2 regions of the Paenibacillus sp. 1A_MP2 genome follow, and region 1 is predicted to be linked to the other one. Evidence: riboswitches for the same ligand, from Rfam matches in the RefSeq annotation. Region 1 holds a riboswitch; the other holds the start of a gene.
The links. A riboswitch is a leader RNA that binds a small molecule or an ion and turns the genes downstream of it on or off. The one in region 1 is predicted to bind FMN.

Region 1 (16,350 bases):
GCCGCTGCTCTTTTAAAAGTTTTAACCACATACGCCATCCTCCCTCAACCTGGAGCACCCGGGTTAACAACGTAATTCCTGCGATTAGGACTGCTGTAATCCGAATTTTCAGCTTCCAATCCAGCTGGGTTTGGAACTCCATTTCATCTTCCCACACAGGCACAACCTGTAACTTTGGCGTTTGTTCAAAATGGATTTGATAAGAGAGGTATCCAATGATGATGGACTTGATACTCCACACCCAACCTATGAGAACAGCCGTATACGCTGCATCGCCGATGCCAACGCGGGTAGACCAGGACAAATCAGTCATATGTACACGAGAAAGTGTTTGCTTGATCCAGAGCTTCAATGCTTCCGTTGCCCTGAGCATGACTTTTACATCCTTAGCCCACTTTTTTACTTTACGTTTGTTAACACGCTCGTGGCTCTGGGCTTCCCTCGAATGACTCATTCGCTGCTCCGTCTTCACCAGAAAACCTTCCTTCATATTACGAAAGACGATGCTGGGAATTTCATAGTTAATACGCACAATGCCATATAGCAGACGAACCGTAATCTTGGCATAATCATCATGATTATGTTTCCTGAATGTAAAATGCACATGAACATACGAGATGAGGACTGCGACAAGAAGCAGTGCGATCAACAAGCCGATTCCTCCAAGCCAAATCCACACAGGCCTTACCTCCAAGCCCTCAATTCTTTTCTCGTCTAGTATGACACTCTATATAGGAAAAAATTCACGTCCGACCTGAAAATTCCATTTATTCTTTGAAACATCACCTTGCAAGCCATTCCGATAACACGTCAAAAAAACCGGCACCCCGACAGGGTACCGGTTTTGGATCGATCCAGCTTCAACGTTATGAATCCATAGGATCATCTTGATTAGTTATATCGATTGTATTTGCATCGTCTTCCAGACTCGAACTGTCCAGGTCCAGATCCACATGCTGCACATCCAATTTTTCAAAGAGCAGCTGAGTTTCTTCCTCCAGATTTTCGGAATCTTCAAACAATCCTGGCTCAGGCAGATCTTTGAGCGAAGCCAAACCAAAGTAATCCAGGAAAGACTTGGTAGTGCCGTATAGAATCGGGCGTCCAATCGCTTCAGCTCGTCCCACTTCCTGAATGAGATCCTTGTTCACAAGCGTATGGATGGCGCGTTCGGATTTCACACCACGGATTTCCTCAATCTCTACCCGCGTGATAGGTTGACGATACGCCACAATAGCGAGTGTCTCCAAAGCTGCCTGGGATAAAGAGGTACGTGATGGAGAATAGGCCAATTTCTCAAAATAAGCCGCATGTTCCGGTAACGTACCTAGTTGGACTACCCCTGCAATTTTAAGAATTTGTACACCACGTCCCTGATTGGCAAATTCAGCGATCATTTCCTCTATCGCATCCGACACCAGTTCGGTACGTTGATCCACGATTTCGGCGATTTGTTTGATACTCAGACCTTCTTCTCCGGACAAAACAGCAGGCCTTCAATAATCGATTTCAATTTCGGAAAATCCATGATTCTTTGTTTCCCCTCTCCACTCCATAACGATATCCTCAAACATCCGCTCCTGATAACAGACAATCTGCTTCATCTTCATCAGCTCCAGCACCGCCAAAAAGGTCACGACAATCTCATGCCGATAAATTTGGTTATCCAGCAGCTTGGAGAATAACAGCCTGCCTCCCGGTCCCATACTTTCCAACGCACCGATGACATCGCGAATGCGATCCTTAACCGAAATCTCATCCCGTTGGATGCGAGTTACGGTTGTACGCTTCTCCGCTTTGCGCAGCGCCTTCTGGAAGGCTGCAATCAGATCCGAGGTATGCAAACCCTCGACCGGATTCGATTGTGCTTCTACAGGCATATACGGTCGCAAATCCTCGGGCTCTTTGGAGAAAATAAGGCTGCGTTCCCACTCCCGTTCGTGCAAGTGACGCGCAATTCCCTTGTATTTGCGATATTCAATCAGACGTGCAATCAGTTCTGCACGTGGATCATAATCTTCATCTTCCATATATGCATAATCCTCAAAGTCCTCGATTACCGGTGGTTTGGGCAGTAATAGTTTGCTCTTGATCGACAGAAGTGTCGCCGCCATTACCAGAAATTCACTCGTAATATCCAGCTCCAGCTCCTGCATCGAATGCAGATACGCCATATATTGATCGGTAATATCGCTGATGGGAATATCCTGGATATGAATCTCTGCCTTATCGATCAGATGAAGCAGCAGATCCAAAGGCCCTTCAAAAGTCTCCAGTTTGTATGTAACTACCGTCACTAGACGAATCCTCCCGCCAGAAAAATAAAAACCCCCGCTAAGCCGCCGAATCCGGTCTCCCGTTTTCGTCTGCGCAGAGCAGGGCACTATATTAAATAAGCACTATTTTAACTGTTTCGTCAAGTTCGCCATTTCAATAGCGGCAGTAGCTGCATCCCAGCCTTTGTTTCCTGCCTTTGTTCCGGCACGCTCGATGGCCTGTTCGATATTCTCAGTCGTAACCAAACCGAAGATGGTTGGCACGCCTGTTTTCAGGTTAATTGCGGCTACACCCTTAGCCATCTCATTACACACATAATCATAATGTGTCGTTGAACCGCGGATCACCGTTCCCAACGTAATGACTGCATCGTATTTGCCACTTTCGGCCATTTTTTGTGCAATCAACGGGATTTCGAAGGCACCCGGAACCCAGGCTACATCCACTTCATCATCTTGAACACCGTGACGTTTGAACGCATCCAGCGCTCCGCTAAGCAATTTGCTAGTAATGAACTCGTTAAAACGTCCTACGACCACTCCATATTTTAATCCTTCCGATACCAAATGTCCTTCAAAAAAGTGTGGCATTCAAGTCATCTCCCTAATTATTTTTTATGATGTACACTGCTGAACTTCGGGCAAAATATTTCAACTCTTTTTTACCATCAGAAAAGCTGCTCAGTTTTTTTCTTCATTCTGCTCGATATCGTCGAACTTCAACATATGACCAAGCTTCGCCTGCTTCGTGTGCAAGTAGACCGTATTATCCTCGTTCTCTTCCATCTGAATCGAAACTCGCTCCACCACTTCAAGCCCGTAACCTTCAAGTCCTTTAATTTTGCGCGGATTGTTGGTTAACAACCGAATTTGACGAACGCCAAGATCCTTGAGAATTTGGGCTCCAATGCCATAATCACGAAGATCGGCGGCAAATCCAAGCTTCAGGTTGGCATCCACCGTGTCCAGACCTTCCTCTTGCAACTTGTAGGCTTTGAGCTTGTTGATCAGTCCAATACCGCGGCCTTCCTGTCTCATATAAAGCAGAACGCCGTTGCCTTCGTCGTGAATCTGTTTTAATGCTGCATCGAATTGCGGACCACAGTCGCAGCGATGAGAATGGAACACATCTCCTGTGAGACATTCGGAGTGTACTCGGACCAAAACAGGCTTGGAACCGTCAATTTCGCCTTTAACCAAAGCGATATGCTCTTTGTTGTCCACCGCATTTGTATAAGCAACCGCCTGGAATTCACCGAAGTCCGTTGGCATGCGTACAGCCACTTCGCGTTGAACCAGCTGTTCCTTTTCATTCCGATAACGAATCATGTCCTGAATGCTGATCAACTTCAGATCATGCTTGCGAGCGATCTCCTGCAGATCCGGAAGTCTGGCCATCGTGCCATCTTCCTTGATCACTTCACAAATTACACCTGCCGGATAGGAACCACACATAATGGCGAGATCTACAGCCGCTTCCGTATGTCCGGCGCGCCGCAGTACACCGCCATCTTTGGCGATAAGTGGGAACATGTGGCCCGGCTTGCGGAAGTCTCCACTTTTCGCTTCGGGATCAATTAGACCTTTCACGGTAATGGAGCGTTCATGTGCCGAGATGCCCGTTGTGGTGTCTTTATGATCTACAGAGACGGTGAACGCCGTCCCATGAAAATCTGTATTTTGCTGAACCATGGGTTTCAGGTTGAGTTCGTCAGCACGTTGCTGCGTAATGGGAACACATACCAGACCTCTGCCTTCGGTAATCATGAAATTGATCACTTCAGGTGTAGCCTTTTCGGCCAAAGCGATAAAGTCGCCTTCATTCTCCCGATCTTCATCATCCACCACGATGACGGGTTTTCCCCGCATGAGATCGTAGATAGCTTCCTCTATAGAATTCAGAATGGACTGCTCTGACATAGGTCCCCCTCCAGTTTCCATTTCAATATATTTGTATTTAACGGATGAATTAAGCAAATCCGTGATTAGCGAGAAAATCCTCACTGATACTTCGCGGCTTACCTGCACCGTTCTCCTGATGTCCCTTACCATAGTGGAGCAGATGATCCACATATTTACCCAGAATATCACACTCGATATTGATGGTATCTCCTGTCTTTTTGACATTTAATACAGTCTCACCAATCGTATGTGGAATAATGGATACTGTGAATGCAGTCTGTGAAGTTTGCACAACCGTTAGACTGATTCCATCCAGGGTTACAGACCCCTTGGGTATTAAATATTTAAACAACTGCGTATCATCAGGTTTAATCTCGAAAACAATCGCATTCTGGTCACGAGTAATGCTGCCAATGACTCCGGTACCATCGACATGGCCCTGAACAATATGCCCGCCAAAACGACCACCTGAGAGCATGGCTCGCTCCAAATTGACTTTGCTGCCGGATTGCAATTGACTGAGATTGGTGTGTCGATAAGTTTCAGGCATCACATCGGCAGTAAAACCATCACCCTCCAGAGTTGTCGCAGTTAAGCATACCCCGTTTACAGCTACGCTATCGCCAATCTTCAAGTCGTTCATGATGGCGGAAGCTCCGATATTCAGGACCATCGCTTCGCCTTTCCGACCAATACGCCGGATCTGACCGACTTCTTCCACCAAACCGGTAAACATGCTGCCACCTCCTTTATTTATTTCGTTATAACAAGCTCATTTATTCAGGCCAAACCGGAATTCCGCCAATGCTAATATTATCTCCAACTTGCTCAATTTCCAGCTGATGTAATTGAATCGCCTGGCTCATGCGCTCAACTCCCTCGAAGCGGAAACTGCCTGGCGTATCGTATCCTCCGACAATTTTCGGAGCAATGAACATAAGCAGTCGATCTACCAATCGCGCTTCCAGCATGGCCCCATTCAGTGTGCCCCGCCTTCAAGCAGAATCGATCCGATCTCACGCTCACCGAGCTTGCTGAGTGCATTTAGTAGATCTACACGTGGTCCAGGACCACAGCGGATAATCTCCACACCGTAGGCTTCCAACCGCTCAGCCGCTTCAGGACTCGCCTCATCCGTTGTAAGCACCCATGTCGGTACAAGTCCATCCTTGACGATTTTGGAGCCTACAGGTAGACGCAGCTTGGAATCTACTACGATTCGCACCGGGCTGATGCCTTCCACTTGTAATCTTGTCGTGAGCTCCGGATTGTCTGCAATCACGGTTTCAACACCAACCATAATGCCCTGATGTCGATGACGAAGGGCATGCACGATTTCCCGAGCCGACTCGTTGGAGATCCATTTGCTGTCCCCACTACGAGTTGCAATTTTGCCATCCAGTGTAGAGGCCGTTTTTAAAGTCACAAAGGGGAGACCTGTTGTAATGTATTTAATGAATTTCTCATTCATGCGTCTGCCGCGCTCACGCAGTACACCAACTTCGACTTCAATCCCTTGTTGACGCAGCATGCTGATGCCTCTGCCGGATACTTGCGGATTCGGATCTTCGCAGCATACGACGACACGTTTCACTTTTTCATGAATAAGGCGTTCGCTGCATGGTGGAGTCTTGCCATAATGACTACAAGGTTCAAGTGTAACGTACACTGTACTGCCTTCTGCATCATTGCCCGCCATGTTCAATGCATGAACCTCTGCATGGCCCGTCCCCCGTTTGAGATGACTTCCGAGGCCCACGATACGTCCTTCTTTTACAACGACACAACCTACTACCGGATTGATTCCGGTCTGTCCTTGTGCCCGTTCTGCCATATCCAGTGCCAACGCCATATAAAATTCATCATTAATCATTTCCAAGTCCGTTCACCCCACGGTTAAAATCTCAGTTATAGACCTCCCTTCCAACAGAGAGGCATGTTCCATATCCAATAAAAAATCCCCGTCGAACAAACCGTTCGATGGGGATGATGAGAGACATGTGTCACCAGCAGTAGTATGGATACAGGCCAACAACACTTCGCCCAAAGCTTCATTTCAGGCAAGTGAAAGCAGACACATACCTTAATGAACTTCAATTACAGGTAAAGAGCTTCTATGATGTGGCATATGTATGAAGATTGCCGGAATTAACCGGATTTCTCCCTGCACAGGAATGAATTCGTCACAAACTGTACAGCAACACTACTGCGGAATGCGGCCCATTAGGACAGCACCCTCTCCTTCTCCCATCCAGACTATACTGTCGGTTCTGGAATTACACCAGATCAGCCATCTGCCACAGGCAGACGGGTCACGGACTTTGCATCAATGCTGGATAGATATCCTCACATACTGCATCACCGCCGGTAGGGAATTACACCCTGCCCTGAAGGATTCGTTGCGTTATTAATTGGATGTTAGCACTTTAACGCCAAAAAATCAATTGTTTTTTGTTCCTTTTTGTCACATACTAACTTTTAATAAGCTTAAGTGTAAATAAAAACCGCTTCGCTAATTGCGAAACGGTTTGTGTACGGTCTTATGGATTAAGCTTCTACAACTTCAACAGTTTCCATTTTGTCGCGACCTTCGAAAGCGTCTACGAACTCCATACCCTTGGTTACTTTACCAAATACAGTATGTTGTCCATCCAAATGTGGTTGCGGTTGGTAGCAGATGTAGAACTGGCTTCCGCCTGTGTTACGGCCTGCATGTGCCATAGCCAATGTTCCGCGCTCATGTTTGTTCGGGTTGATTTCACAGTTGATTGTGTAACCTGGACCGCCTGCACCGCTACCGTTAGGGCAGCCGCCTTGAGCTACAAAGCCCGGAATAACACGGTGGAATACAAGACCGTTGTAGAAACCGGAGTTAGCCAGTTTCTCAAAGTTTGCCACTGTGTTTGGAGCTTCTTGATCGAACAGATCGATTACAACTTCTCCGCCGTTTGCCATTTTGATTTTCGCTTGTTTCGCCATATGTAAATGACTCCTTTCGTATTGACCATCGTTAATGGTGCCAGAACGCATGACCCTGGGCCAAGCTTTATAGCACTTTTCTTAGTGTACACCGAAATTCGATTGATCGCAAAATAATCAGCAAGATTTTTTCGAAATCCTGGCCTAAAGATTGCAAAAGAAGACAAAAAAGGATTGTCCTTTTTTGTCTTCTTCATATAATGCTCCACTATTTACACTTCAATTAACGGATAACTGGCTGTTTGGCAATGCGCTCAGGTACCAGATCATTCTGAATGATGTCCTGATACGTCTCACGGCGTACGACAACATCCCCTTGACCATCTTTGACAAACACCACTGCCGGACGACGGATCCGGTTATAGTTGCTGGCCATGGAATAGTTGTACGCGCCTGTGCAAGCTACTGCGAGCAAATCTCCGCTTTGCACTTTAGGCAGGTCCAGATCCCAGATCAACATATCGCCGCTCTCACAGCATTTACCTGCAACAGATACGGTCTCCTGGGCAGCTTCATTTGCACGGTTAGCCAATACAGCTTCATATTTGGACTCATACAGTGCTGGACGTGGATTATCGGTCATCCCACCATCCACTGCCACGTATTTACGAACCCCCGGAATATCTTTGCTCGTTCCAACGGTGTAAAGCGTTGTTCCAGCTTCACCCACGATACTGCGGCCTGGTTCAACCCAGATCTCAGGCACAGCATAGCCGATTTGGGCAAAATGATTTTTCACTGCATCCGTGATGGCTTTTACGTACTGTGAAACTTCAAGTGGCGTATCTCCATCGATATAACGGATACCGAAGCCACCGCCCAGGTTAACCACTTTGAAAGCAACGTTAAGACGCTCATACACATCTGCTGCAAACTCAGCAACGCGCTGAACAGCCATTTGGAAGCCTTCAACCTCAAAAATTTGAGATCCGATGTGTGAATGCACTCCGAGCAATACCAGATTAGACTGCTTGGAAGCCAATTCAATAGCTTCAAATGCCGTTCCGTTTCCGATATCGAATCCAAATTTGGAATCCGTTTGTCCTGTCGAGATATATTCATGCGTATGCGCTTCAACACCAGGCGTCACACGCAGCAAGATGTTCACCTTGCGATTTTTGTCTGCGGCTACAGCTTGCAGCAAGTGCAGTTCATTGAAGTTATCCACAACGAAGCAGCCAATCTCTGCATCAAGCGCCATTTCGATCTCTTCCAGCGTTTTGTTGTTACCGTGGAAGTGAATGCGCTCAGCCGGGAAGCCAGCTTGCAATGCCGTAAACAATTCCCCATCGGATACAACATCCAGGGAAAGTCCTTCTTCCGCAGCAAGAGCACACATAGCCATTACGCAGAATGCTTTACTTGCATAAGCCACCTGGAAGCCCAGGCCTGAAGCTCGGAATGCTTCCATGTACTCTCTGCAGCGCTCGCGAACCAATTGCTCGTCCACAACATACAGAGGAGTTCCAAATTGTTCTTTCAGGTCAGTTGCATCGACTCCGCCAATTTCCAGATGCCCCTGTGCATTTATTTTACTTGTACCATGTAAATACATATTCTGCATTCCTCACTTTTTTATATACTGGAACAGCTGTTATTCCAATGATTTTACACCAGTATATCAAATTAGAAAATGAGAAGAATGGATTTTTCGGCTGATCATTTGTGTTTTTTACTTTTTTCCAGTTTCCCGTCTGGATCATTGTCCATTTTGGTATTGTCACGCGTTTTATTGATTGAAGGACGTTTTTTATTCTCCAACAGCGGTAAACGGAACAAAAAGTTACCCAAAGCCTTTGCATTAAACGGTATGAACGGCCAGAGATACGAAGAGTTGTACGAGCGATGCAAGGTGAGAGCTACGATTATAAACGTCGTCCCGGCAACGAATCCAGGAACCTTGAACATCGCCACAGCCACCAACAAGAACAACCTGACCAACCGGTTTGCCAAACCAAGCTCATAACTGGGGGTTGCAAACATGCCGATCGCGGCGATAGCCATATACAGTACAACTTCATTCACAAAATAACCCGTTTTCACAGCGATATCCCCGACCAAAATGGCCGCAATCAAACCCATGGCCGAAGCGAGTGGCGTAGGGGTATGTACTGCTGCCATCCGTAATAAATCCACCCCGAATTCAATAAGCAGGAACTGCAAAATCAGCGGCAATTTTGCATTCTCGTGAGGACCGATGAACTCCATTCCTGTTGGTTTGATGGCAGGGTCAATAACCATTAACAACCATAACGGCAGCAGGAAAAGCGAAATCAGAATACCTCCAAATCGTACCCAGCGCAGATATGTTCCCATAAACGCTGTCTGTCTGTTCTCTTCCGCATGCTCGCATAAGTCAAAAAAAGTCGTCGGCAGAATCATCACACTGGGTGATGTATCTACAAAAATAACAACCCGTCCGTCCATCAGATGGGAAGCCGTCACATCCGGTCGTTCCGAATAGCGAACCAACGGATACGGGTGCCATCCCTTGTTAATAATCGCCTCTTCAAGCTGCTTATCGGCAGCGGGGATGCCGTCGATATTCACACGTTTGATCTTTTCACGAACGGAATCCACTTGAACCTTGTCCACGATATCGTCAATATATACAACACAGACATCCGTTTGAGATCTCCGCCCAACCTGCATAATTTCAAATTTTAATCCAGGGTCCCGTATTCTTCGACGCACTAACGCCACGTTGGTCAGAAGTGTCTCCGTGAACCCGTCTCTTGAACCACGCACCACTCTCTCCAGCGAAGGTTCCTCTGGTGAACGTACTGGATAGCTGCGCGTATCCATAATGATGACGGAACGATCCCCTTCAACAAACATGGCACTCATGCCTGTGAGGACCTTGTTGATGACGGCACTCATTTTCTCCACTCGCTCAACTTGAATATGAGGAATGTAACATTCGAAATACGACTTTAACGCATGTCCGGACACTTGCTCCGGTGTAAGATAGGTTAACCTTTTTAATACCTCGAGCAAAATCTCATCTTTCGCAAATCCAGTCAGCAGCAACAATCCAACGCGTTTGCCGCCCAAGACCATTTCCCTCATATTCACATCAAAGGACTCTCCAAGTCCCAACACTTGCTGAAGCGTGTATTTGTTATCACTCATGCGAGGGGAGATATCGTCGTTTTCCTGCCAATATTTCACCGATTCCTCAATACTGTCAGACATTTCATTTTGCTTCTTCTTTTCGTGAGCCTTCTTTTCTTCTTCCTCCTGAATCTGATAATTAGATTTAGGCATCTTCTCTTCGGATGCTACTTCGTTGGAGTCCTGTCCGTCTTTGCCCGATCGTACGTCCATTTCCCATCCTCCTTTGGCCTAACGTTCTAACGCTGGTATACAAAAAAGTCAAACAGGGAGCCTGTCATCTTCCCCAAAATCATGGCAAGCAGCAATCCAAACAAATAAGATTTCATGCCCAGTCGTTTCGCCAGTACAGGAAGTACATTAAGCACTTCCGTGAGTGCCGCAGCAAGCAGACCAATGAACACACCGCAAAATAGTCCGATGATCGGGCTGAGCAGCAGTACGCCATGTACTTTCCAGTGCCAAAAATCCGCAACGGTACCGAGCAGCGAACCTCCGATCAAGGCCCCTTCATACCAATGGGTTTTATCGTAAGTACGCGTAAGCTGCGCCAATCTGGGGATCATATCGAGCACGAGAATCAGCGCAATTACACCACTTCCTACGGCGATTCCCCCCGCAATTCCCAGCACAATGCTGATTGCTCCGTTAAGAACGCTCATCCGCATTCATCTCCCTGCGTTCCTCTTCATGCATACGTTCGGTTTCTTCAATCACTACATACTTGTCTACATTTTGCTGATATAGGAACATTTCTACTTCCAAAGGGGTAGGTTCTTCATTCCACTTTTTCTTGAATAAATGATTGAAGAACACGGCCATACCAAACCCGATCCCGATGGAATACGCCACCTGAAACAGATACGGATGCTCATCCCGGCGGCCTGTAATCATCTCTACAATTCGAATCTGAACTTCCTGCATGTTGACGTCCGCATGAAAATTCATAATAGTCAATGCTGATCCAAAGAAAAGCAGCAGCCACACCAAGATAAACAAAGATTTGGAAGGCTTGCCACTTCCCACAACCACCTCAACAAGTGTGTGCCCCGATCCTATTAATTCAACGGTGACATCTGGCAAGACCCGACGGATCTGAGGAATGATCTGCAATATATCAATGAGGATTAGATTGCCGTCCTCCGGTCCGGGGCGCAGCAATTCGAGCTCAAGCAGCCTTCTTTCCTGTTCTTCGGGAGAGGTGAGCAAGTGAGCGACATCTCCAAGCTTGACGCTTCGGCCCCTCTGGATGCGAATACGGCTGCGCAAACGAACATAGACCGTTGGAGTGGGTGTCAGTGACATCCGAAACACTCCTTTACTGCGTAATTTAGGTTAGTATTTGAAGAATGTGCAAATTTATTACATTCTGTTGGAAAAAGGTTGTGTGGGCCCTGCGGGCGCTTCGGGATGGATCGGCCACGGTCGCTGTTATCCCCGGATTTCTTGAATCTCCTTTACCAAGGAGGAAATCCGGTGCTAAAGGCGAACGCTTCGCTCCTTTGTCCCATTCCATCCCTCCGCTGCACGGGTCCCTTTTTTTCCAAAGGTCTGCAATAAACTTTCAGGGGTGAGGTATGAGGAAAAACACGCGGGCACTCCAGCAGCAGACCAACCTTCCGATCGCTGTTGTCTCCAAATTTTCTTGATTGATTTCTACTAGTGTATAAATTCGGAGACAAAGGCGAACGCTTCGCTTCTTCAGGTTTATTCTGCTGCTTACGTTGCTAGTGTATTAGAAACCACCTCGGGGCTTCGCTCCTTTGTCCGATTCCATCCCTCCGCTGCACGGGTTCCCCTTTTTCCAAAGGTCTGCAATAAATATGCTGGGGAGTGGTAGTAGGAGATTTTATAACCTGGGAATTAAGGCTATATTTTTTTGTTAGAATCCTTTTTTCAGATTAAAAAAAGCCGCTAATATAGCGACTTATTGAGAAGAGAAAATCTTATGGATAGACTGGTAAGAAACTTGGGGATCGGGCTTTTTTTGTTCAATGTCTAATCCCCTCCTTATTCCTCAACTCCAATTCCCTTCTGAACTTTAACGGGGTGATTTGCATGCTTTTGCGAAATTGGTTGATAAAATAACTCGTGCTATTAAAACCGACTTCATAAGCAATCTGAGTAATGCTATAGTCTGGGATTTGTAACAGCTCCACGCTCTTTCGGATGCGATAATCGATAACATATTGCATGGGTGTCGTCTTCAACATTTGCTTGAAATAACGGCATGTCTCCGAACGGCTTAACTGACCCGCCCTTGCTATATCCTCCAATTTGATGGAATCAGCAAAGTGCATGTGAACCCATTCGACCATGTCCTTCATTCGCCTGCTTTTGATGATTTCTGATGGATCATATTCCAGCGCATAGCCACTCGTAATCAGATGTTTCCACATCGTCAAGAGGTGTGAAGCTACATTTATTTCGTACAATGGAGGCTGCTCATCCAGATTCTTTTTAATATCACGGATGGCGTCTAGGATTTGAGCTCCCCAAGGTAGTTCCCCTTTGATCAGAAGATAAGGTAAATTCGTGGCTGAGATGTAAGGATGAACATACTGCACATATAACTCAGAAGGGACGACAAAATAGGGAGACAGGTTCAAACAGAGATAAATACAATTATCGTTCTTACGGTTGTCTTCTGCCATATGCATGGAACCACTGTTGATAAACACCCCGTCACCTTGCGGCACAACGATCTTTTGATCATTCACATGGAAAAGAGCTTCTCCCTGAATAACCAATATAAACTGCAATTCATCATGCCAGTGCAAAGGGATATGACCGTGAACATTGCGTACAATTGTGGTTTTATAACACGCCACAGGCAGTGTAACCGTACGATGCTCCGTCAGCTCCCTCCCGTTTTGATCAATCCTGAATTCTGTCTTAAGCATATTCTCTCATCTCAATATATTTATATTTATCTGTGCGATATTGATATTATTATAGCCTATTTCATCTTAAGATATCACTATTCTTATATTAAGGTGAGGGCAGTATCCATGAAAATACCTATTCAAAGATCTAGAAAAACAGGCATCTTCTTCGTTCTTACAGGAGCGATATGCTGGGGCATTGGCGGAACAGTTTCTCAAAAGCTGTTTCAACAATACGGAATCGAAGTCAACTGGTTTGTAACGGTACGACTGCTGATTGCCGGCATACTGCTTCTCGGTGTGCAATCCTTAACACCACGGCGCTCGCAAATTTTTGATATGTGGAAAAGCAGAAAAACAGCCTTGCAGCTAATCATTTTCGGTTTATTCGGGATGCTGGCTGTTCAGTATACGTACATGGCGTCCATTCAACATGGTAACTCCGCAGTAGCCACACTCCTTCAATATTTGTCACCTGTCATGATCATGATCTATATGATCTGGCGAAGACAGGCTGCTCTGACCAGAAAGGATGTTACGGCGGCGATTCTGGCACTAAGCGGGTGCTTTCTTCTGCTGACCAATGGTTCTCTCTCCCAATTGTCTGTGGCGTTACCCGCAGTATTGTGGGACTTTTATCCGGAGTTGCTGCTGCCTTCTATACCCTCTATGCTGTGAAACTGATTGAAAAGTTTGATTCACTGGTTGTGGTAGGCTGGGCAATGATTATCGGAGGGACTGCACTGAGTCTCATCCACCCACCGTGGAAAATGAACTTTGTCAGCTTGCGTATGGAAACCTACGGATACTTGGCATTTACCATTATTTTTGGAACGATGATTGCATTCTGGTTCTATATCGAAAGTTTAAAAAGCCTAACAGCGAAAGAAACAAGTCTAATGGGAAGCGCTGAACCTCTTGCTGCCGTTGGCACGACAGTGATCTGGTTGCATGAACCTTTTGGTTTATTTCAATGGCTGGGGACTGCATGTATCATTGGATTGATCGTACTGTTGCAGTCAAATCGCTCCAAACCCAAACCCATCCAGGTCAACGACAAATAACCTTCTTCGCGTATAAATGTGCGATAGAAGGTTGTTAGTTGTCGTATATTGCTGGTTTAACACCAATATTGTTGTCTGCAATCCAAAATCACTGTGCGATCTGGTCGCGGATGGATTGAAGTATTTTTTCTCCAGCCGTGACACCTGCACCTGGGATATGCCCAGCCTGCTGGCGACCTCGGACTGGGTCTGATCCCGATAATACCGGAGGTATACAATCAGCCGTTCCCGTTCACTGAGACCGCCAATCGCTTCGTTTAGCGCCAGTTTGTCAAACCATCGTTCCTGAGACTCGTCGGCAATCTGGTCCATCAATGTAATCGGATCGCCGTCATTCTCAAACACTGTCTCATGAATGGATGTCGGCGGTTTGTTGGCTTCCTGGGCAAATACCACTTCCTCCGGAGTTACCCCCAGTTCTGCGGCTACTTCCTTAATCGTTGGCAGACGATCGAGGTGTTTGGACAGTTCGTCCCTTTTTTTACGGACTTTATTCGCCATTTCCTTGAGTGAACGACTGACTTTAAGCGTACCGTCATCCCGCAGGAAACGCTGAATTTCTCCGATAATCATCGGGACAGCATAGGTGGAAAATTTCACATCATAACTGAGATCGAATTTATCCACCGATTTGAGCAGCCCGATACAACCAATCTGGAATAGATCTTCCGGCTCATATCCCCTGTTCATAAAACGTTGTACGACGGACCAGACGAGTCTGATGTTGCAGTTCACCAGCGTATCCCGCGCGACATTGTCACCCGACTGACTGAGCGCAATCAGCCGTTTGACCTCGGCATCGTCCAAATAGGTCTGTGAAGACTGTTTCACTTCAGCATCCATAAGAACACCAACCCCTAATTATACAATGCTTTCTTGGATTCGATCCTCTTCTTCATCTTGATGGAGGTGCCTCTGCCGGGCTCACTGCTGACTTCGAATTCATCCATGAAGTTTTCCATAATGGTGAAACCCATGCCCGAGCGCTCAAGTTCGGGTTTGGACGTATAGAGCGGCTGTTTGGCCAGTTCAAGATCTTCGATGCCTTCACCTCGGTCTTCCACAATAATGGTAATCATGTCATCGCGAATCTCGGCTTGAATGGACACGACACCTTCCGGATTGTTATTGTAACCGTGGATGATGCTGTTCGTTACGGCTTCCGAGATGACCGTCTTCAGATCACTGAGCTCGTCCATCGTAGGATCAAGCTGGGAGATGAAGGCAGCAACCGTCACCCGGGCGAACGATTCGTTCTCCGACTTGGCCGCGAATTGCAGATTCATGAAATTTGCCCCGTTCCTTCATTCATGAGACGACCTCCAGACCTGAGAGAGCAGTTCCCTCATTTTCGTAAATCGGCATAATCTTGAACAATCCCGACATTTCCAGCAAACGATACACCGGCGGATTAACATCACAGACAACCATCTTGCCGCCTTTATTCTTAATGAGCTTGTATCTTCCCAAAATGACACCCAGACCCGAACTGTCCATAAATTGCAGATCTTTCAGGCTGAGTACCAGATGCTCGCATTGTCTGCGCTGAATAGCTTCATCCATCTGCATCCGTATCATGTCAGCTGTATGGTGATCCAGCTCCCCGGATAATCGCACAATCAGAATCCCGCGGTGATGTTCCATTTCCACATGCAAGTTCACGTTTGCTCACTCTCCTCCCTGTCTTGAACAAAGATTTCTACGTTTCCGAAGGCTTTTCCTGCCCCCGACAAAACTAGAAGAAAACCCCTATTTAACTACAAAATATGTTCAAAGGATGTACGTACCCTGCATCAATCGCCACTTAATCGAACAACTTGGAGGTTGTGCGTTTAAACAGCTTCCACCAGCCAGCCTTGTTCACATCCTGAGGAGCCTGAATGTCGAATTCCTTAATTACCTCGTTGCCCTGGTAGACGACAAGCTTACCTACACTCTGACCTGCTTTAACCGGAGCTTTTAATTCTTTTGCCATCAGCAATTCATGACGGATCTCATCCGATTTCGCACCTTTGCGCATCAGCACACTATAATTTTGCGTTGCATTCAGCGGCAATTCGGACACTTCACCTTTTTCAATTTTCAGGCTGCCCAGCAGGTCCCCTGATTTGTACAGAGCTTTCATCGTGT
Region 2 (16,350 bases), 1.0 Mb from region 1:
AAATGAATTATCTCGACACCGAGCAATATGCAGAAGTGTTCGGAGTGCTGCATAAGGATAGGGAAGTATTCGACGTTGCGGAGCAATATGCTAAAGTTCGTGAGATAATGAGCAAGACGCGCCGGCAAGATGAAGGGGACTTTGGCTTTGCCGGGAAGGAAGAAGATATGCTCCGCCGGAAGATCGTGAAAGAAAGCTTTAAACCGCTAAGGAAAAGTGTGAGGAAATTCTCATTTGTAGATGTCAAAGGTATATATGAACAATTGTTTGTAGACGAAGCTGCTTATCGGGAGAAAACAAATGGGGCTGTTACCCCCACGCTGTGGCCTGAGATATGCAAGCAAACGAGGGAAAGCATGCTCCGGAACGAGTTGTTTCATGAGGATGCGACTCCCTATTTGTATGTAAAAGAAATGATTGAAGGCATCCGGACAAACACGGAAATTCGGTATGTCTTCGTTGATGAGGGTCAGGATTATTCATCGTTTCAATATGAATATCTCAAAAAGCTGTTTCCACGTGCCCGTATGACGGTGCTTGGCGATTTCAGGCAAGCGATCTTCACACAGGCTACAAATTTGGCCGCAGCCGATTCACCCCTGATCCGCCTCTTTGGCGAAGCCGAAACCAATCTGATCTCCCTTGTACGCAGTTATCGCTCAACCAGAGAAATCGTTGAATTTACAAGAGTGATGCTTCTAGACGGAGATGAAATTGTACCATTTGAAAGAAAAGGCCAGAAGCCACTGTTGACGAATCTCAACGACAAAGATGACCTAATTGCACAAATGGTGGCAAATATCGCTGCTCTAAAGGCAGAGGGCTTTGATTCCATTGCCGTCATTACGAAGACTGCCGCCGAAAGCCAGAAGGCCCATGAATCGTTACGGATTCAAGGAGGTGAAGATTTGCAGCTCATTACTAAAGAGACGTTCAACTTCGAAAAAGGCGTAATGGTCATTCCTGTTTATCTCGCCAAGGGTGTTGAGTTCGATGCAGTCTTGATCTACGATGCTTCGTCTGAGATGTATGGTCAAGAAAATGAACGCAAGCTTCTTTATACGGCATGTACACGAGGTATGCATCGACTTCATCTGTACACGACAGGCGATTGGTCGCCTTTCGTGCAGGCATTGGCAGCGGATTTGTATGAGGAATGGAACTCCCATACATCGGAATAAACATGTCGACATTGACGGAGGTAATCCAATAAAGATTCACGAGTCGCCTTTCTGGCGACTTTTTTTCATTTCTAAGTCATTGTAGAGGTGAAATTTGGTTAGCAACTTTCTTTGAATTATTTCCGTATTGTTATACTCAGCATAATTATTATTATATGGGTGGACTAAGATTACAGTTATATAATAGGAATACGTACTATTAATTTTGGGACTTCTATTTATTGAAACATAGAGACAGAAGTAAAGATTACATACATCAATTCATAGAGGAGTTGAAATCATGTTAACCAGAATTAACTTGCAGGGAAGCTGGGAGCTTCAACTGGATGAACATAAACAAGGCGTTCAAGGCCCATTTGGCGACACCATAACACTGCCGAATACGACCTCTCATGCACGCAAAGGAAGAAAGAGTGATGCGGCTCACATCGGGTCTTTGACCGATGAATATTCCTATGAAGGCTGGATTTGGCTGAAACGGGAGATTGATATCCCCGCAGCGCTTGCTGGAAAGAAATGCGATTTGTATCTGGAACGCACGCGTATAACCAAGTTGTGGGTTGATGCTGGAGAGTATGGAGCACAGGATAGTCTCAACACCCCTCATGTGTATAGCTTGTTTGAAGGGCTTTCCGAGGGGAAACACACCCTCACCATCCGGGTCGATAATACGGACTATCCGACGAAAGGCGGTCATCTTACATCCGTCGATACTCAAACCAACTGGAACGGAATTACCGGAAAGCTGGAGCTTCATTTATACCACGAGCTGCACATGGGTGAGGTACAGATCTATCCTAATGCTAAAGAGCGAACATTCAGAATCACAAGTACATTGTCTCAATCCATACCAGGTACGGTACTGTCCGTTACTGCACAAACCTTCAATCCCCTTTTAAAAGAGACTCATGGATATGTGCCTTCCGACAGAAAGCATGTGGTGATTGAGCAAACCTATCCATGCAACCAGAACGAGGTTAATGTGCTCTACAAGATGGGTGACGACGCATTGCTCTGGAGTGATTCGGACCCCAATCTCTATGTGCTGACCCTCACTCTGTTAGGGGAACAAGGAGATGTGCTGGATACAACTGAAATCATAACAGGACTACGAGATTTTGAAGCCAGGGGAGATGCTTTTACCATTAACGGCCGAAAGACCTTTCTTCGTGGAAAACATGATGGTCTCCTATTTCCGCTTACGGGTTACGCGCCAACCGATGTGGAAGAGTGGCTACGAATCCTGAGCATTTCCAAATCATATGGCATAAATCATTATCGTTTCCATACCTGTTGTCCGCCGGAGGCAGCGTTCACTGCGGCAGATATGCTTGGTATCTACATGGAGCCTGAGCTTCCATTCTGGGGTACGATTACGGATGAACTTGATCCACAGCATAATCAGGCTGAACAGGACTATCTTATTCGTGAAGGCTTCGCCATGCTGAAGGCGTATGGGAATCATCCTTCTTTTGTAATGATGTCACTCGGTAATGAACTTTGGGGCAGTAAAGAAAGACTTAATGCCATTCTAAAAGCGTATAAAGCATTTGATCCACGCCATCTGTACACCCAGGGTTCAAACAATTTTCAGTTCACTCCGCTTATTCTGGAGGAAGAAGACTTTTACTGTGGCGTACGATTCTCCAAAGATAGACTTTTCCGCGGGTCCTATGCCATGTGTGATGCCCCGTTGGGTCATGTGCAAACGGATGTGCCTGGTACCCTAAAGGACTACGACGACATGATCTTGCCGGATGGGATGGTTTCGGAAAAAGAGGGAATTCAAGCAGCTGAATCGGAAATTCAGATTCAATATGGTACGGAAGCCAAGACCGTGAAAGCCGCTTCGGCTGAACAACAGCTTATTCCACATCTACCCGTCATATCCCATGAAATTGGACAATATGCCATGTACCCCAACTACGAAGAGATCGAGAAGTACACCGGGTCGCTGAAGGCAAAAAACTTCGAGGTGTTTCGTGAGCGATTGCAAGCCAAAGGAATGGCACATCTGGCTGAACCATTTTTCCAAAGCTCTGGCAAGCTTGCTGTAGCCTGTTATAAGGAAGAGCTTGAAGCGGCATTTCGATCCAAACATCTGGCAGGATTTCAATTGCTTGATCTTCAGGACTTCAGTGGACAGGGGACAGCACTGGTAGGCATTTTGGATGCCTTCATGGATTCCAAAGGATTGGTTACTCCCGAGGAGTGGAGAACATTTTGCTCCGATGCCGTACTTCTGGCTCGATTCGAGAAATATAACTACACTTCGGGAGAAGATTTTGATGCCCACATTCAATTAAGGTACTTCCGATCACAATCATTGAAAGGTCATACCGTGGAGTGGGAGATGCGTGATTCGGATCATCTGATTACATCAGGAACAGAAGAGATCCCCTTTATTGCTGGAGAAACTTGGTTTGAGATAAGCCCAATAAAGCTCAAGCTCCCTGCTGTGAAAAAGATGACGTCCATCGTTCTATCCCTGTATATTCCAGGTACCGATATCCGGAAACAATATGATCTTTGGGTATATCCTGATCATGATGTGACAGCTATGGAACATGAGCCTATTTATAAGGAATTGTCCGATGAAGTTATTAATTTACTGAAAAAAGGCGAGAGCGTGCTGCTGCTTCCAACACTGGAACATAACGATAGTTCAGCCGAAGGTACATATTGTACCGATTTCTGGTGTTATCCGATGTTCCGATCCATCTCGGAAAGCATGAACAAGCCCGTTCCTGTCGGTACGCTAGGCTTGCTTATTGATAATTCGCACCCGGCATTGAAGCACTTTCCAAGTGAGACCCATTCCACTTACCCGTGGTGGCATATCGTCATGAACTCACGATCTTTAATTCTGGATGAGGTATCCACGAATGTTCAGCCTTTCGTTCAAACCATCGATAATTTTGAACGTAATCATAAGCTGGGTCTGCTGTTTGAATGCCAGGTTGGAAAGGGAAGCTGCTGGTTGGGGCGCTAAATTATGATGAATTGATTAACAAGGCGGAAGGGCGGCAATTACTTTACAGCCTAGCACAATATGTAAAAAGTGAAGAGTTTAACCCGGAAGCCAAGTTAGGGCTGGAGGAGCTGCAGCAGTTGTTGGGCAAAAAAATAGATTCACCATAATCAACGAAAGTCTGTTCTAAGGAACTAACATTAAAACCCTTCAAGCTGTTTTTTCAGTTTGAAGGGTTTTCCTTAATTTCAGACGCTTAAATAAGTTGACGAAATTATTGTTATGTAAACTAATTGCAATCACTTTCATTTCTTTTTCCCAAAATGACATAAAACCTCCATCATATGTAAATCGTAATGGTGAACGCACGAAGGAGGATACATATGAAAAGTCACGTGCATCGAAAAGAAGGAGAGAAACTGAGCTGGATTAGTCTTTCATTATTTGGAGCGGGATGTACGCTGGGAACGGGTTTTTTCCTTGGGACAAGTCTCGCTATTCATTGGGCCGGTTTATCGGTGCTTATCCTTTTGGTGCTGGCTGCTGCCGGGACTTACTTTGTATTTGGTGCATTGGCTCAAATGACGGCAGAAGATCCGAAGGAAGGGGCTTTTCGAACCTATGCCGGAGAAGCCTTCGGGCCATGGGCCGGTTTCGGTAGCGGCTGGATGTATTGGTCTTCCGAAATGCTAATTATGGGGAGTTCATTAACGGCACTCGGGTTGTTCTCTCAATTTTGGTTTCCCAAGTTTCCATTATGGGCGTTTGTAGCGGTATATGCATGCATTGGATTGTTCATCGCCGCATTGGGAGCCAAAGGGTTAACCCAAACCGAGAATGTGCTCGCAGTGATCAAGCTGGCTGCAACGGTTGCTTTTATTGTGATTGCGGCAGCGGCTTGCCTCGGATGGTTAGATGTGAAGATTACCCCGCAGAAAATAACTAATGAATGGTTTCCTCACAAAATAAAAGGGGTGTGGACCGGATTTATTTATGCTTTTTTTGCTTTTGCAGGGATTGAGATCATGGGTTTGATGGCAGCCAAGCTGAAGGAACCAAAGGATGCAGTCAAGTCAGGCCGAGTCATGCTGTTAACCGTCAGTGCGCTATATGTTGTAGCGATTGCTTTAATTCTGCTGCTGGTGCCAGCCGCGAAGTTAACACCAGACGAGAGTCCCCTCGTCAAAGCGATGTCATCGATTGGATTTACGGTCGTGGTTCATATTCTCAACGGAATTTTGATTATAGCCGGGTTCTCCACGATGGTTGCTTCAATCTATGCGATAACGTCCATGTTGGTTAAACTGGGTGAAGACGGAGATGCACCGAAGATGTTTACGAAGACATGGGGAAAAAGAACATGCCTCTTCATGCATTGGGATGCACTGCGGCCGGATTAATACTTTCTACCCTATTGGCATTATGGATGCCTAAGAGCCTGTTTGAATATATAACTACCGCAGGCAGCTTGGTATTAATGTATACCTGGCTTCTGATTTGCATCACGTATATCAAGAAAATGAAACCGACGAAATGGAATCGTGTCAAAGTGTGGATCGCCATGATTCTTATTGTTGCAGCAGTAGCAGGGACCGCCATGGAAAAAGCCAGCAGAACAGGTCTGCAGGCAAGTATAGGTCTTGTTATATTGATTGCCTTAATTACCTACATTGTGAACAAATTACGGAAACCACGATCATCAACATCCACTTAACCGTCAACGTTTTGATCTTTCTTGGGCACAGCTCTTCCATGCGTCATAGCCAATCTGCTAAGTGATAGGTTCTTGAATGGCTTTACTGAAATGCCTTGTTTCAGCTATTTCGTCAACTTGCCAATGGCTTGCTTCATGCGCAAGAACGGGCATTTGGAAGGGGTCTGCTCGTCATCAGGCAGGAAATATTGTTTCCATTCCAGATTATCCTGCTGTCCATACCACATGAGTGATGGGTGAGCCGGAACGGCATCATAAGCTGCCAGGCGTTTACGAATCAAGGTTTTCATTTTACGACCAAGAGGTGTGTTGTCATTAATCGATTCAAACACCCACCGTGGTTGAAATGCAAACATCAGATAAGGGAAGTGCCTACTGGCTCTGAGCTCGTGCGCGGGAGTCGCACAGAAACAAAAATAAGGATCCCCGCCAAAGCAAAATTCCCACGTGGCTTCATGCGGATCCGTCGAAATATGTTCAGGCCAAGCAGCTTCATCGAGTGTGCTCACCCGGTTAAGCATTTCCCAGAACAACGACTGATACTGCTCCACTGTTGTGTTATTTTTCAAATCATCCGGTGTCTCGCAAATGACCACCAAGGAAGCGTATTGTCCCGTGTTCCGGGAAACGGGTCCATATTGACTAAGTAATTCTGCCATGTCCTTGGCAGCAGCTTGTGTACGCGGATCACATGTGAATCCGTATCTCAGATGGCCGGAGAGAAAACCCATCCGTCCGGGTACACATGGATACGTATTCCCCTCATCTGCTATCATATTGGCGAATTGTGAATAAGCGTCCTGCTGCCATTCGGGCAGATCTTTAAATAATGGTTTTATTTCATCGGCACTGTACAGCTCTGCCATGAATTCCCAACTCCATTCCACATGATACCGTTAACGTATTACTGCGGATGGCGTTGGGTGACTGTCCAGTGTCGTTTTTATGTCAGAAAAAGATGGAGCGTACAGCTTCATATCCGAAGTACAGGCCAAATCCGATCAGACAGATGCCTGAGATGATGGAGATCCAGCGCAACACGGCTTCGTTGCTGTGTTTATGAAATCGACTGGCCATGCCAGCCATGATAACGTCCCATACAAGAATTCCTATGAATATACCAGAGCTGTATAGTAGCAGATGAGCCGTATCGGTATGCTTCACGGTTGTAGCAAGAATAGAGCCGTAAATTCCGAGCCAGAATAAAATATTCAGCGGATTGGATAAGGCCATCAGGAAGCCAGAGACAAAGGATTTTCCAACTTTCGCTTCTGCTGTAGAAGAGGTCTGAATGCCGTCTTTTATTTTGGACAGTGTTTCCACACCGGTATACACCAGAATAAAGCTGCCAAAAGACCAAAGAAAAGAGCGCATGAACGGCGTGTCCAGAAAATGGGCAACTCCAAAATAAATCAGGAGCATGTACACCAGATCGGCAAACATGGCTCCGAGACCCAAAATCCAGGCATGCATGAATCCATGGCGGGCCCCTCGATCCAGCTGAGCAGCATTAATCGGACCAATCGGAGCTGATAGCGAAATTCCCAGAATAATATAACTGAACAGTACAGACATATACGCGTTCACTCCTTAACGGGTTAGACGACTTGTACCGTAAGTCACACACATATGGGTACAAGTCATCGTATTCCCGTTTGGAGCCAATTAGAACAAGCTGTCCGTACATTATAATGTTATTGCATTAAAGGCTCGGAGATTCCACATCTAATTGAACAGGAGTGCAATGGTAACCGTTGCACACACTCTCTTCGCATGGACAAGCAGACAAACCGATGATCAGATCCATTAAGGCTTCCATCTCAACATAATCTCCGGCACTGGATTCGGGGGCAATCACATCAATTTTCCCCTCACCGTCTACAACAGAATTCATAAACAGGTTGAAAGGATAATGTTGATCCGGGGGGACGATGCCGAACGGTTCCAGGGCCGTATTCAGATTATGATAACAACTGGGATGGTCTTTTTTATCATACAAGACCTCATACATTTCCGGACGACAGGCCGAGTTGAAAAAATCATGAATACCTACAGTTTCTTCGACAATGGAAATGAGAGGTTCATACCGGTTGGAATACAGACATTGCCCCGGTTTAATCCTGTAAGTGCGTAGCACATCGAGTGTTACGCCGGGATCGAGCCGATTATTGATATTTTGCGCATCATAAGCGACAAAATCAACCACCTGCTGTCCCTCCAAATCGGTTATACGAATCCGCGACCCTTTTTTCACTCTAAGCGCATAGCCTGTTTTGGCAGGAATATGAATGGACTGCTTATATAAACCCGTAGAATTCATCCGTATTTCCTCCGATGTTTTTAAACTCAGTATGCGGAAATGACGTTACTTTCATGCACTTAATGAGTGATGTAGCCGATGCTTCTAAAGGGTGTGAGTATCTTGAATTTATTGCAAAAATGTTAAAAACTAAATTTTATACTGGAAACAGTGGATTACCTTTCATTCCGACCCAAAGTTTGGATGACTCCAGCTGGCCAGCCAGATGAAGTAACCAATCTTCACGGCCTTTTGTTGCCATAATTTGTACACCCATGGGCAGCCCTTCAGGAGTCAGATGCACAGGAACACTCATGGCAGGTTGACCCGTCAGATTTGCGAGCTGAGTGAACGGTGTGTACGTGAGACTTGGTTCAAACATCTCGTAAATCAACTGCTGCTGCTGGCTCTTGTCCAAATCGCTAATGCGCATCAGATACTGAATCTGTTCATCATGAGGCGTCAGTTCTCCGATTTTGGGTGCTGGAAAAGCATTCACGGGTGTGACATAAAAATCATACCGTTCAAACAAGGTGGACATTTGGGCTGCGGCAACATCCCACTCCGCCAGACTATGTACGAATTCGGCAGCGGATACTTTTTTGCCGGCTTCGGCCAAAACCCAGGACTCGATCTCCATATCATCCGATGTTAATACTCTGCCCATTGAACGTTCCATGGAAGAAATCATCGCTGCCATTTCGCCGCTGTTCATCATGTAATAGTTCTCCATCAGTTTGACACCATTCACCGGACTCAGTTTTTCTTCAACTTCGTGACCTTGTTCTTCCAGCCAGCGAACCGTCTTATATACCGCTTCTTTGGCTTCATCACTCACAGGTGTACCTACAGGTGAAGCTGTCGTGTAAGCGATTTTCAGTTTGCGTTGATGAGGATAGTTCATATCAGCCAAATAGCTTCCCGGAAAGAGGGGAGCATGAAATGCCGCCTCGGGTTGAATGACTTGCAGTGTATCCAGTAAAGCAGCGCTGTCGCGAACAGAGCGGGATAGGGCAAAATCAATCGATGCACCCTGCCACTGACGACCGACCCCCGGCCCTACGGGTGTACGTCCACGTGTAGGCTTGAGTCCGAACAATCCGCTGAATGAAGCAGGGATTCGGATTGAACCGCCGCCATCACTGGCTCCCGCAAGCGGTACAATACCCGAGGCTACTGCGGCAGCAGCACCTCCACTTGAACCACCTGGCGAGTGATTGGTATTCCATGGATTACGACTTGGGCCGTGAAGACGGGGCTCGGTAATATTTTTCAGACCGAATTCCGGCGTGTTGGTATGACCAATGATAATGAATCCTGCATCACGCAGGCGGGAAACGAAATTGGAATTCCGTTGTGCACGATGCTCACGGAGAAGACGTGAACCCGAGGTGAGAATTTCACCCTCCATGGATTGGGATATATCTTTTAAGAGCAAAGGCACGCCTGCAAAAGGCTGTTCTCCCGGGCGAACCATCCCCGCTTCCTGACGTGCACGTGTTTCATATGTACGAATAACTGCGTTAAGCTGCGGATTCACTTCTTCCAAGCGAGCATATGCCGCTTCCAGCAATTCGACCGGAGATATCTCCCTGGCGCGAACCAATTCAGCCAAACCTATGGCATCGTAGGATGTATATGAAAATGATGAAGATGGAGACATAATGATCGTTCCTCTCTAAATTGACTTGATCTACTATTCCATATGTCATCGTACCACCGGAATAGTGAAAAGACAAAAGGCACTGTACATCTCAATGGATGTGCAGTGCCTTGACTAATTATATTGTAAGAAATTCAATCAATTCGTACGAATCTTGGGTGCTGCGTCAGCCGGACTCGCTGAGCGTTCCTGCTGCTTGGAGATGGCGAACAGGGCAATCCAGATGAGGATGAACCCAACCAGTTGCTCCCATGTAATTAGCGTACGGAATGCAATCCAGTTTACCAGCACACCAGCCATCGGGAAGCTCAGTTCCGCAAGCGTTGCAACAGAAGCTTTGGTAGAAGAGAGGCCTTTGTAGTATAACAGAAGACTCAGCAACCCTGGCAGCAATGCCTGGCCTAGAATATTGAGTGCCACAGCCGCCTGCTCACCTGTACCGGAAGGGAATGTCCAGGCAGCACCTTCGTTCCACGTCATAAAGATCAGCAGTGGCAAAGCGACGACAAAGCGAAGGGAGGTAACCGTCTCATAACGGGTTTGCCCCAGCATCAGCCGCCCCATAACCGTTGAACCGCCCCACAATGCAGCGGCTCCCAGCGATAACAGGCTGCCAGCATGAACCCAGTTGTCCCAGTTCCCAAGAGGAAGGGTGAATCCGAACGTAAGCAGGTACGTTCCTGCAAGTGCTATAATAAATAGTCCACCGAAGCGGCGTGGCAATGTTTCTTTTAAGAGTAACTTAGCCAGAACAATCGCAAATAACGGCTGCATCTTTTGCAATAACAAGACGGTATTGGGATCGTTATGTGTAAGCGCAAGAGTAAATAATACCGTAGCGAGAGCAGATCCTCCCCAGGAGATAAAGATTACGGCAATCCAGTGACGTGCGCGCAGATTTTTCAGATCAGCACGGAACTTCCACAGGACGGGAATCGCCACAAGGCTAACAATAATATGTTCCACCAGCACAATCTGAGTAGAGGTCATCGTTTTGAGCAAAATAATACGAAACAGTGGATCTACACCCCAGAGGGCGGCTCCGAGTACGACGAGCCAAAATCCGGTATTGCTTCGTTCCTTACGGTAAACGGTTGATGCAGATTGGGTCTTTTCCATATTCAGGACTCCTTCGTCAGAACACGGAATCTTCAGTTGGCAAAATCGACAAAAGCCCCCGTTTTGGTATACACCAAATAAACGGGGCTCAATCATTGACATGTCATACGGAAAGAAGCCTATCCGTAAAGGCATGCCAATGTGTTGATCTTCTCTCATCCGGACTGTACCGTCGGCCTTGGAGTCACACCAAGTCAGTCGCTGAATGACCTAAGTTGAGTCAAACAGCGAGTCGCGGGCTGGTTCCGAAGAACATCACCGCCGGTTGGGAATTGCACCCTACCCCGAAGATCCTATTCAATTATATGTGTATTGAACAAGCTGTAACATTAATAATTTCATCTTATTCCTGTAAGCGCTAGCAGTTCAAGTGTTTTTTTAGAATATGATATTCCAGCTTCCTTGTTGTCTGCGTAGTAATACAATCTGACCTGCATGATAGGCATCGTGGAGTATCCAGCGGGCAAGTTCATGTGCCCATTTTTCATTCGTATCCATGTAAGGGGCTTCGAGGTCGGAATCCTTTAATGAAGCGAGCTGATCACGAAGCTGCTCGGCTAATTGTGTTGTATTTTGCATAAGCGTACTCCAGCCAGCGGTATCGGAAGGGTCCCCGGAGTCTCCGAAGGTAGATTCATTGTTTTCGGCAGGTGTACCGGAGGGAGGTGTGCCCTGAATGCGACTCAACAAACGAAAATTGTAATAATACATATGGTTAACCAACTGCCAGATGCTTAATCCACCGGATGATGGAACCCAGGCTGCCTGTTCGGCAGTCAACCCATCGAGCGCTTTGGACAAAGGCACAATCCAATTACATTGGTCCCAGGTGTCATCTTTCTGAATGAGCAATAGTTCTGTTGTTGAGGTAGTCATTGATTTTTTCCTCCCTAAAATAAATTCATGGTAACTAGCTAAACTGCTTAAAAGTGGTTACAATTAATATAACCCAAACTTGAATGGATGTAACTATCTTTTTATATTTAAGTAGTTACATTTTAGCGGAGGTACTATGGATAGACTATGGACTGATTTTGTGAACAGTGATTATCATGACTGGCGTGGCGGAGATCGTTCGGAGGACAGGCTTGGCAGAACGGAATGGCAGCAAGGATTTCTGAAACAATGGCAACTGAACGCGCCTATACCTGCTTCTTCCGAAGAAGAGAGGGCTTTGAGAAGCTTCAGAGGCGAATTGCAGGCTCTTGCAACTCGTTTATCTGCCGGAAACCCATTACCGGACAAGGACCGGGAATGGCTTAACGCCATGATGGGAGAAGGTCAGGTTACCAGAAGGCTGTACTCTGGAGAAGAAGGACTGAAACTTTCGCTGGTTCCTGTAAAATTTCATTGGCAGCAGGTTATGGCTGAGGTCGCAGCTGATTTTGCCGTCACAGTGGTTGAAGGGGATGCAGGAAGGATTCGAATCTGTGATAATTCGGACTGCCGATGGTTTTTTTATGATGATACGCGTAGTCGGACCCAGAGATATTGTGATGACAAGATGTGCGGTAACCTGATGAAAGTTAGAAGATTTCGGGCAAAACGGAAGGTGGATCAGCAGAAAGAGTAAGGTATATGTACAGAATGTATCATTTGCTGAACTTTGCGGTAGACAGGGAATTATTCGAAATGATTTCTATGAATTCAAAATTGCATGTTTCCATTTATTGCTATATAATGTATATGTACTTAAAATAATTTAGTAGCTTATTCAGTTAGTCATTCAGTCAGTCAGAGATCAACATCCGGGATTCAAGCGTATATCCAACAAAAAACAATGATTGGAGATGTGTCTTGTGGGGACAAGTTATCTACTGAAAAACGGTTGTGTATTGTCTATGGATTCGTCGGTAGGGCAGTATAAGAGGGCGGATGTTCTAATTGAGGATTCTCTTATTACTGCCATCCAGCCCGATCTGAGTTGTATGGAAGCGGAAGTGATAGATGCATCGGAGATGATCATACTTCCCGGACTTGTGGATACACACCGGCATGTGTGGGAGTCGCTCGTAAAAACAGCGGGAACCAACTGGTCATTGCCGGTCTATCTGCAAAACCTCTACTATGGGGCAATGGGAAGCAAACTCCGCCCACAAGACGGCTATATCGCCAATTTGTTGGGTTCTTTGGAAGCGCTTAATGCAGGCGTAACCACGGTGCTTGACTGGAGTATGCCGTATTCAACAGAGCACACGGATGAACTGATTCACGGACTTCAGGATGCAGGTATTCGGGCGGTTTTCGCTCATGGCGTACCCGGTGAGACACCCTACTGGAACAGAGAGAGTCACCTAACCTATTCGAATGATGTGAGAAGGGTCAAGGAACAGTATTTCTCTTCACAGGATCAGTTACTGACGTTCGGTCTTGCCATTCGTGGTCCGGAGTTCAGCCATTGGGATACCACGGTGAAGGAAATTCAGCTTGCCCAAGAGCTGGATGCGATATGTTCGATGCATGTTGGCTTTGGAAGCTGGGGATCTGTAGATCGTTCGATAAGTAAAATGTATGAAGCTGGTTTACTGAGTCCGAGTCTGAACGTTGTACACGGAAATACGATGGATACGGATGAGTATAAAATGCTGGCCGATAGCGGTGCCTCACTGTCCGTCACACCGGAAGTGGAAATGATGATGGGGCACGGGTATCCGGCAACGGGTTACTTTCTTGAAAACGGAGGAACGCCAACGCTTGGTGTCGATGTTGTAACATCAACGGGTGGGGATATGTTCTCCCAGATGAAATTTGCTCTTCAAGCAGAGCGTTCCAGGGGGAATGAACAGCTTTTACTACAGGGTGAAATGCCTGGTGAGCTTAATCTGCAATCCAGTCAAGTTCTGAGATTTGCAACTTCTGCCGGGGCGAAGGCTCTGGGACTGGAGCGGAAGATTGGCACGCTTACTCCAGGTAAAGAAGCCGATCTGATTATGATCCGAACCACAGACCTTAACCTGTTCCCGGTGCATGATCCGGTTGGAGCCGTCGTTCAATTTGCCAATCCATCCAATGTGGACACTGTGTTTGTAGCAGGTCGGTTGGTGAAGCGCGAAGGTAAGCTGCAGCATGTCGATCTGAATGAGGTCCGTCGAAAGGCTTTGGCAAGCAAGGAATATTTGCTATCTCAATATCGGATGTCGGATGCAGAGCGAATTGTATTTTCATAAGTTTGGTGTCCCATGTGAATGAAAGAGAAATTCTCTTACGGAATGAAAAGAGTAGATGTTCTCATCTGTGTAATAGATCTGATAGCGTTTCAATCGAAGGGCTGCATAGGGATATGCGGCTCTTTAACTTGCGTGTTTATTGTAAACCACGCAAAGTTAGCTAGGAAAGGACAGCGGAATAAGGCGAAAAGATCCTTCGATTGCATCAGTGCATCTAACAACGAACAAACAATGATAAGACTGAGAAAAGAACCCTAAAAAAACTGCGCATAATATAAATTATACGCAGTTTTATTTTAAATCGATTTTCATATTCATCCCTGTCCAACAGATCATGATAAATTTCGTCTGTAACGCACAAAATATACTATGATTTAATTTAACAAAGCAACGCGACAAAGTGTAGAAATCGATAGTTTTTTATAGTTGGTCGTTAAGATAGAACAAACGACTTTTTCATAGAACAGATGAACCCAACAAAAATATCTGAAGTAAAGAGACACATTCATCATTTTCAATACGAGAGGAAACTGTGTATGAATCAAAACCAGAATCGATCTTCCCTATTTAGAAAAAAGCCGATTGCCACCGGTGATAACGAAAGCAACATTTTGAAAAGGGTACTGGGCCCCCTAGATCTGATGACTCTCGGGGTAGGAGCGATTATCGGTACGGGAATTTTTGTATTAACAGGTGTTGCTGCTGCAACATATGCAGGTCCCGGTCTGGTACTGTCTTTTCTGCTGGCAGGTATAATCTGCGCCTTCGCTGCATTGTGTTACTCCGAGTTTGCATCCAGTGTGCCTGCTTCGGGAAGTGCGTATACATATAGCTACACCGCTTTTGGTGAAGTCATTGCCTGGATTCTCGGATGGGATCTTATTCTGGAATATGGATTTGCGAGTGCGGCTGTGGCCAGTGGTTGGTCAGGATATTTTCAAACGTTATTGTCCGGATTCGGATTGGAATTACCACATGCGCTCACCAGTGCATTTAATCCGGAAAAGGGAACCTATTTTGACATCACCGCAGCGATGATTACGTTAATTATTACATTCCTGCTCACCCGAGGCGTAAAAGAGGCTGCACGTGCCAATGGAATCATGGTGGCGATTAAAATTATTGTGGTGTTGATCTTTATCGGTGTGGGTGTATTCTATGTCGAGCCGGATAACTGGCAGCCGTTCCTTCCGTTTGGAATGTCAGGGGTAACCGCAGGGGCGGCAACAGTGTTTTTTGCTTATATCGGCTTCGATGCTGTCTCTACAGCCGCGGAAGAAGTGAAACGTCCACAACGGGACTTGCCCATCGGTATTATCGCGTCCCTTGCGATCTGTACCGTTCTCTACATTGTTGTATCTTTGATTCTGACAGGGATTGTACCTTATCACATGCTGAATGTGAGTGATCCGGTTGCCTTTGCCTTTGAATTTGTTCAATTGAAAGGATTGTCATGGATTGTTTCACTTGGGGCCATTACAGGGATTACCACTGTATTACTTGTTATGATGTATGGTCAGACACGTTTGCTTTATTCCATGTCACGGGACGGTCTATTGTCTCCGGTATTCTCCAAAGTCAGTGGCAAAAGCCAAACGCCTGCTATGGGAACTTGGGTTGCTGGGATCATCGTCGCTTTATTCTCGGGTTTCATCTCACTTGGCCACTTGGCGGAGTTAACCAACATTGGGACACTGTTTGCGTTCGCGGTTGTGAGTCTGGGCATTATCGTGCTGCGTAAAAACAACCCGGAACTGAAAAGAGGATTCCGTGTGCCTTTCGTTCCACTGATCCCTATTCTGAGCGCTGTTGGCTGTATGTATCTCATGACACGTCTTGCGGCTCTGACCTGGATTACGTTCTTTGGCTGGTTAATTATTGGTTTAATCATCTACTTTGCCTACGGTCGCCATCACAGTCATTTGAATCCGGCACGGCGAATTTCGGACACGTTCAAAATAACAAAAAGAAAGTAGAAGTCATAGCTTAAGCCACATTGTAGAAACATCGTGGGAGACATCGTGATGAGTTATTAAATTTATCGATAACTGGGTTTATAGTAAATGTAGTTAGCTGAAATTAGTCTCATGCTGCGTCGCCAAAGCGACGTGGTATGGGGCTTTTTCTGTAAAAGCAGATCATGCATTACGAAAGAAAGCAGGGATGGATAGAGAGAGCTATGGGTGTCTAATACGTGATAGATCTGTCATTGTCAGCGGAAACAGGGTTGCGGTCA

Region 2: it holds a riboswitch for FMN, as region 1 does, so the genes downstream of both, ACTWJ7_RS19465 (DMT family transporter) here and ribD (bifunctional diaminohydroxyphosphoribosylaminopyrimidine deaminase/5-amino-6-(5-phosphoribosylamino)uracil reductase RibD) in region 1, are expected to answer to the same signal.

What each region holds. Positions count from the first base shown of each region.
Region 1 is NZ_JBQQCS010000001.1:2,926,264-2,942,613, reverse strand. Features, by position in the region: gene ACTWJ7_RS14390 (DUF2953 domain-containing protein) at 1-679, opposite strand, end outside; partial or broken gene scpB (SMC-Scp complex subunit ScpB) at 867-1,528, opposite strand; gene ACTWJ7_RS14380 (segregation and condensation protein A) at 1,497-2,297, opposite strand; gene ribH (6,7-dimethyl-8-ribityllumazine synthase) at 2,400-2,867, opposite strand; gene ACTWJ7_RS14370 (bifunctional 3,4-dihydroxy-2-butanone-4-phosphate synthase/GTP cyclohydrolase II) at 2,958-4,196, opposite strand; gene ribE (riboflavin synthase) at 4,246-4,914, opposite strand; partial or broken gene ribD (bifunctional diaminohydroxyphosphoribosylaminopyrimidine deaminase/5-amino-6-(5-phosphoribosylamino)uracil reductase RibD) at 4,955-6,057, opposite strand; FMN riboswitch at 6,414-6,577, opposite strand; gene ACTWJ7_RS14355 (peptidylprolyl isomerase) at 6,726-7,157, opposite strand; gene lysA (diaminopimelate decarboxylase) at 7,381-8,712, opposite strand; gene ACTWJ7_RS14345 (spore germination protein) at 8,817-10,424, opposite strand; gene ACTWJ7_RS14340 (stage V sporulation protein AB) at 10,511-10,933, opposite strand; gene ACTWJ7_RS14335 (stage V sporulation protein AA) at 10,920-11,576, opposite strand; gene ACTWJ7_RS14330 (AraC family transcriptional regulator) at 12,263-13,174, opposite strand; partial or broken gene ACTWJ7_RS14325 (DMT family transporter) at 13,283-14,220, shown strand; partial or broken gene sigF (RNA polymerase sporulation sigma factor SigF) at 14,309-15,063, opposite strand; gene spoIIAB (anti-sigma F factor) at 15,078-15,506, opposite strand; gene spoIIAA (anti-sigma F factor antagonist) at 15,529-15,882, opposite strand; gene ACTWJ7_RS14305 (D-alanyl-D-alanine carboxypeptidase family protein) at 16,025-16,350, opposite strand, start outside.
Region 2 is NZ_JBQQCS010000001.1:3,952,011-3,968,360, reverse strand. Features, by position in the region: gene helD (RNA polymerase recycling motor HelD) at 1-1,181, shown strand, start outside; gene ACTWJ7_RS19505 (glycoside hydrolase family 2 TIM barrel-domain containing protein) at 1,462-4,173, shown strand; gene ACTWJ7_RS19500 (hypothetical protein) at 4,134-4,322, shown strand; gene ACTWJ7_RS19495 (amino acid permease) at 4,536-5,552, shown strand; gene ACTWJ7_RS19490 (hypothetical protein) at 5,630-5,866, shown strand; gene ACTWJ7_RS19485 (YqcI/YcgG family protein) at 5,971-6,732, opposite strand; gene ACTWJ7_RS19480 (LysE family translocator) at 6,815-7,441, opposite strand; gene ACTWJ7_RS19475 (urea carboxylase-associated family protein) at 7,569-8,186, opposite strand; gene ACTWJ7_RS19470 (amidase) at 8,323-9,828, opposite strand; gene ACTWJ7_RS19465 (DMT family transporter) at 9,967-10,947, opposite strand; FMN riboswitch at 11,091-11,243, opposite strand; gene ACTWJ7_RS19460 (DinB family protein) at 11,326-11,823, opposite strand; gene ACTWJ7_RS19455 (CGNR zinc finger domain-containing protein) at 11,960-12,520, shown strand; gene ACTWJ7_RS19450 (amidohydrolase family protein) at 12,747-14,114, shown strand; gene ACTWJ7_RS19445 (amino acid permease) at 14,651-16,090, shown strand.